DNA from 2 places in the Marinilactibacillus sp. 15R genome. Region 2 is predicted to be linked to the other one. Evidence: predicted binding sites of a transcription regulator. Region 2 holds the regulator's gene; the other holds the start of a gene.
What was found. The regulator LexA, encoded in region 2, represses DNA repair genes until DNA is damaged. The targets are predictions, from matches to a motif close to CNAACANNTGTTNG.
Positions count from the first base shown of each region.

Region 1: a site for LexA is predicted at 1,934-1,947, ahead of uvrB (excinuclease ABC subunit UvrB). Genes of this name have one in related genera too.

Region 1 is NZ_CP017761.1:1,663,343-1,666,774, forward strand. Features, by position in the region: gene BKP56_RS08240 (DNA internalization-related competence protein ComEC/Rec2) at 1-355, shown strand, start outside; gene holA (DNA polymerase III subunit delta) at 375-1,424, shown strand; gene rpsT (30S ribosomal protein S20) at 1,592-1,843, shown strand; gene uvrB (excinuclease ABC subunit UvrB) at 1,969-3,432, shown strand, end outside.
Region 2 is NZ_CP017761.1:1,794,127-1,797,558, forward strand. Features, by position in the region: gene BKP56_RS08840 (LLM class flavin-dependent oxidoreductase) at 1-802, shown strand, start outside; gene BKP56_RS08845 (NADPH-dependent FMN reductase) at 817-1,386, shown strand; gene lexA (transcriptional repressor LexA) at 1,465-2,100, opposite strand; gene BKP56_RS08855 (DUF896 family protein) at 2,401-2,643, shown strand; gene tkt (transketolase) at 2,767-3,432, shown strand, end outside.

The DNA of each region.
Region 1 (3,432 bases), 130 kb from region 2:
TAATAAAAAATGGCTGTTTACTGGTGATCTAGAATCAGCTGGAGAAGATATACTTATGGAGCATTATCCACAATTGAAAACGGATGTATTAAAAATAGGGCATCATGGAAGTAAAAGTTCTACACAAGTAGCTTTTCTCGAACAATTGACTCCTGAAATTGGATGGATATCGAGCGGTAAAAACAATTTATATGGACATCCTAACCAAAAAATAATAGAACGATTAAAAGAAAAAAATATAAAAATTTATCGTACGGATCAACAAGGTGCAGTATCGTACCAATATACTCCTGTTCCTTTTACAAATAATATACTGGAAGATATGATCACTAAAATTAAAGATAAAGAAAATTGAAATTAGTTAGGAGTTCTACATGAGTGAATTAGATAAACAACTAAAAAAAATAAAACAAGGAAAACATTCTTTAATTTATTTGGTTGTAGGTACAGAACAATATCTGAGCGAGAAAGTAAAAGTTGCTTTAATGGATTCAGTTCTTGGAGAAGATGTATCAGACTTTAATTTTGGTCAATTTGATATGAAAGAAAGTACAATCGATGCAGCACTTCAAGAAGCAGAAACTTTTCCATTTTTTGGCAGTCAAAGACTTATTCTTATCCAGAATCCTTATTTTTTGACAGGAAAAACATTATCCAACGGTCCTGATCATGATATTGATTACTTGGAACAGTATTTATTGAATCCTTCGGAATTTACAATATTAGTATTTTTTGCTCCTTACGAAAAGCTAGACAAAAGAAAAAAAATGACTAAAGCACTTCTAAAACAGGCTGAGATACTGAATGTGGATCCAGTAAATGAAACAGATATTAAATCATTTGTTCAAGAGAGTTGTAAAATCAAACAGTTCTCTATTGAGCCTGCAGCGCTTGATGAATTACTGATTTTAACTGATCGAAATTTATCCAAAAGTATGAAAGAATTAGAGAAACTAATGATTTTTCATCAAGAAGATAGAAACATTAAGTTATCAACTGTTCGGCAGTTAGTTCCTAAAACACTCGAACAGAATATTTTTGAATTGAATGATTTAGTTTTGAACAAAAAAGCACAACAGTCTATTGAACTATACCAGGATCTTTTAACACAGAAAGAAGATCCAATCAAGATAATAGCCTTAATGATAGGACAATTTCGATTACTATTACAAGTGAAAATATTAAAGAAAAAAGGTTATCAGCAAGCAGATATTGCCAAAATTTTAAAAGTTCATCCATTTAGAGTCAAGCTTGCATTACAGAAAGAAAGAATGTTTGAACAAGGAATATTATCAAAAGCACACCACCAATTAATTGATGCTGATTTTCTAATAAAATCCGGTCAGGTAAATCCTGAAATGCAAGTTGAACTTTTTATATTAAAATTTACTGATCAGAATCCCAAATTACAAAAGAACTCTTAAACTTTCATGATTGTAATATTGCAAATGTTTTAGTAATCATGTACAATGGAGAATGTTGAAAATCAACTGAATAGAGAAGGTAAAAATTCACAGAATAAGTACTTTAAAACTTATTTATAATGAGTTTACTGGATTTAAAGAAATTCATACAAAGGAGTGTTTTCAAAATGCCAAATATGGTACAGGCTATCAAACGTCAACGTCAAGATGTTAAAAAAAATGCAAATAACGTTGGGCAAGTATCTGCTATGCGTAGTGCTAAGAAAAGATATTTAACTGCCGTTGAAAACGGACAAGATAATTCAGCTGAATTATACAAAGTAGCTGCTAAAGCTATCGATCAAGCAGCATCAAAAGGCTTGATTCACAAAAATAAAGCTGCTCGCGACAAATCACGTTTATCTAGCAAATTAGGATAATGGATTTATAGAATAAAAAAAGAGTTCTTCCTTTTTGACTAAAGTCAAAAGGAAGAGCTTTTTTTTGCACTTTTATGGTATGATAATATACGAATGTATGTTTAGTTTTTGAAAGGAGCACGTCAATGTCTGAAAATAAATTTCAATTGAATTCAGTGTACCAGCCAAGTGGAGACCAACCAGAAGCCATCAAGAACCTTGTAAGAGGAATCAAAGAAGGGCAAAAGGAACAAGTTCTTTTAGGCGCTACCGGGACCGGAAAAACTTTTACAATGTCTAATGTTATTCAAGAAGTAAATAAGCCAACGTTAGTTATTGCACACAATAAAACTCTAGCTGGACAATTGTATTCTGAATTTAAAGAATTTTTTCCTGAAAATGCTGTAGAATACTTTGTTAGTTACTATGATTACTATCAGCCAGAAGCATATGTTCCTTCAACTGATACATTTATTGAAAAAGATGCCTCAATCAATGATGAAATTGATAAATTACGTCACTCTGCTACTAGCTCATTACTTGAAAGAAGAGACGTTATTGTAGTCGCTTCCGTTTCCTGCATTTATGGACTTGTTAATCCTGAGGACTATAGAGATCATGTTTTATCTTTAAGAGCAGGGATGGAAATTAGTAGAGATGCAGTATTAAGAAGATTAGTAGACATGCAATTTGAAAGAAATGATATAGATTTTCAAAGGGGAAGATTTCGAGCAAGAGGAGACATTGTCGAAATCTTTTTGGCGTCAAGAGAAAGTGAAGCAATCCGAGTAGAGTTTTTTGGAGATGAGATCGACCGAATTAGAGAAGTTGATGTTTTAACTGGAGAAGTGAAAGCTGATCTTTCACATGTTGCAGTTTTTCCGGCTACTCACTTTGTTTCTAACGATGAGCAAACCAGATCAGCAATTGAGTCAATAAAAACAGAGTTGAATAGCCGATTAAATGAACTAAAAGAAGATAATAAATTACTTGAAGAACAAAGACTGGATCAGAGAACGAATTATGATATTGAAATGCTGATGGAAATGGGATACTGCTCTGGTATTGAGAATTATTCTAGGCATATGGATGGTAGAAAACCTGGAGAAGCTCCTTATACTCTTTTAGACTTTTTTCCAGATGATTCACTATTCATCGTAGACGAATCTCATATCACTATGCCTCAGATACGGGGAATGTATAATGGAGACCGCGCAAGAAAACAGCAACTGGTAGATCATGGATTTAGACTACCTAGTGCATTGGATAACAGACCATTAAGACTTGAAGAGTTTGAAGAAAGAGTACCCCAGATCACTTATATCTCTGCAACACCAGCAGATTATGAAATGGAACGAGCTTCACAAGTGGTACAACAAATCATTAGACCTACAGGATTATTAGACCCTATTATCGAGGTACGCCCCATTAAAGGCCAGATTGATGATTTGATTGAGGAAGTCAATTTAAGAGTCGAAAGAAATGAACGAGTGTTTATTACAACCTTAACTAAAAAGATGTCAGAAGATCTGACTGATTATCTCAAAGAAGTCGGAATAAAGGTTCAATATCTTCATAGTGATATTAAAACTTTGGAAAGAACCCAAATA
Region 2 (3,432 bases):
ATCTTCAGGAGCAACAATCATCAGTACTTCAGATCCAGTAAGAGTATTTGAAGATGCTGCTACGATTGATCTATTATCTGATGGCAGAATGGAAGTTGTAGCTGGTAGAGCTTCAAGAGTGGGGCTCTTTGATTTGTTAGGTTATGATCTACAAGGCTATGAAGCATTATTTGAAGAAAAATTTGACTTGTTTCTGAGAATTAATGAAAACGAAACTCTTAATTGGAACGGAGAATTTCGTTCTCCGTTAAAGAATGCTCAAGTTATCCCTAGACCAGACAATAAAGAAAAAGGTTTGCCAATCTGGCGGGCAGTTGGCGGATCTTACACATCTGCACAAAAAGCTGGCCGCATTGGAGTTCCAATGTATCAAGCACACCTTGGAGGACCAGCATCAGAATTTAAAAAGCCAATTGATTTATATAGAGAAACAGCAGCAGAATCAGGATTTAATATAAATACTTTGCCAGTAGCGACAGCTGGTTTCTTTTATGTAAGTAATAATAAAATGGACGCTTTTAAGGAATATTATCCTCATGTAAATGAAGGAATGAAGATTACAAATGGTCAAGGGTTTCCTAAGCAAGCTTTTGCCCATGGTCAAGACTATAGAAGTGTTATCAATGTCGGAGATCCTGAGTCAATTATTGAAAAAATATTATATCAGCATGAATTATTTGGAAATCAGCGCTATATTGCTCAATTAGACTTTGGTGGGGTTCCGATGGAGAGCATCAAGAGAAATATAGATATTATCGGAGAAAAAATTCTTCCCGCTATAAAAAAATATACTAAAAAATAAAGGAGAGTATCTTAGTGAATATAGTCGTAGTATCAGGATCAAATGTTGGAGAAAAAACGAGTATTGCCGCTAATAAGGTGATGAATGTATTAAAAGAAAAATATTCAGAAGAGAATACTATCAGCATTCTCGATTTAAAAAAACTTTCCTTGGAATTCAGTGATGGAAGAAATTATCTGGATTATACTGCAGATACAAAATATGTTACTCAGTCCTTAATGAATGCGGATGTTATTTTTTTTGGTACACCAATTTTCCAGGCTTCAATTCCAGCGTCCCTTAAAAACCTTTTTGATCTTTTACCTCAAAATGCATTTGAATATAAAACTTGCAGTATTATCACAACAGCCGGATCAAATAAACATTATCTAATTCCAGAACAGCAATTAAAACCGATACTGGGATACATGAAAGCTAATATCGTACCTAATTATGTTTATATATTAGATACTGATTATGACAAAGGGACTATAATAAATGATGATATCCATTTTCGGATAGATAAACTAGTTGAGGATACGATTATTTTAGCTAAGGCGTATAAAGATATCTGGTCACAGCAAGAAGATTCTTACGGATTTTAAAATTAAAAAACCATGCAGTACAATAGATGTTCGGATCCCGATGATCTGAAACCATCTACGTACTACATGGCTTTATTTTTAATATATGTGACTTCTATATAAAGAAATAACTTTCCCTAAAATAGAAACATTAGGTAAAATGATTGGATTCATTGTATCATTTTCTGGTTGTAAACGAATATGCCCATTTTCTTTGTAAAATCTTTTACAGGTAGCTTCGTCCTCGTCTGTCATAGCAATTACTACATCTCCATTTTGAGCAGTTTCTTGTTTTTTGACAATGACCTGGTCTCCATCTAATATACCTGCGTTGATCATACTATTTCCACGAATAGTCAGCATGAATAAATTTCCTTTTTCAATTTCAAGATCATTTGGAATAGGAAAATAGTCAATTGCTTCTTCAACTGCAAGAATCGGTTCTCCAGCTGTAACAACGCCTAGAAGGGGAATGTGATTTTCAAATTCATCGATTCCAATTTTAATCAGCCCTTCTTTTGTAAATTCAATTGCTCTTGGTTTAGAAGGATCTCTTAAAATAAAGCCATTTTTTTCCAGTCTCGCTAAGTGACCATGAACTGTCGAAGTGGAAGATAAGTCAGTAGCCGAACCAATCTCACGAACGGTAGGTGGATATCCTCGTTTATTTACTTGTTCGTGTATATAACGCAATATTTCAATTTGCTTTTCACCTTTACGGCCTCTAGTTGTCATAAAGTGACACCTCGTCCTTTCAAAGTTTATATAGATAGAGCCATGTATAAGTAATATATATATCAAGATTATTTCTCAGCTTATAAGGATATAAACTATAAAAAAATTATATCATAAACCGAACATTGAATCAAACGAATGTTCGAAATAGCCCCTTTTAAAATTATGAATTGAGAACATAGAGTATTTATAATATACTTTATGTTTGCAAAAAGTTATGATTCATTTTAAAACAATGTTATACTTTGTTTGTAAAGACTATATACATCAGTCTTTTTGAAATTCTAAAGGAGGATAAACATGTTACCTAAAAAACAATTAGATCGTATAAACGAATTAGTACGCAAAGATCGTGTCGAAGGATTGACTCATGAAGAAAAAACCGAACAAAAAGAGCTTAGAGAAAAGTATATCAAAGCGTTTCGATCTGGTATGAAAAACCATATTGAAGGAATGAAAGTAGTAGACCCAGAAGGAAAAGATGTTACACCACATAAATTAAAAAAAATCCAGCGTGAAAAAGGTATTCACAATAGATCATAAAAAAGTACTGATTTTATATGATTTAAGTGAGTCACAGCTTATGAAAGCGTTGAAAAAAACTGATTTAGATAGTACAATGACTAAGAGCGTTAACATTTTAGCAATAGGAAGGAATGAATATACTTGTTTGATAAAACTGATCAAATGGCAGTAGATACAATTCGAACTCTAAGTATTGATGGAGTTCAAAAGGCAAACTCAGGTCATCCAGGATTACCGATGGGGGCTGCACCAATGGCCTATACCCTCTGGACTCGTCATTTAAACGTTAATCCTAAAAATACAAAATGGTTTGACCGCGACCGTTTTATTTTGTCAGCAGGACATGGGTCTATGTTACTGTACAGCCTCTTGCACTTATCAGGTTATGATGTAAGTATTGAGGATCTGAAAAATTTCCGTCAATTAGAAAGTCGCACACCAGGACACCCTGAAGTTCATGTAACTGATGGTGTAGAAGCTACTACTGGCCCTCTGGGACAAGGTGTTGCAAATGCTGTAGGAATGGCAATGGCTGAAGCACATCTTGCAGCAACTTATAATAAAGAAAACTTTAATGTTGTCGATCATTATACTTACGCTTTGTGCGGTGATGGTGATTTGATGGAAGGGGTATCACAAGAAGCAGCTTCTCTAGCGGGTCATTTGAAATTGGGTAAAATGATTATGCTGTATGATTCTAACGATATATCACTAGATGGTCCGACCTCTAAAGCATTTACTGAAGATGTAGGAAAACGTTTTGAAGCATACGGATGGGAACACATTCTAGTAGAAGACGGAAATGAT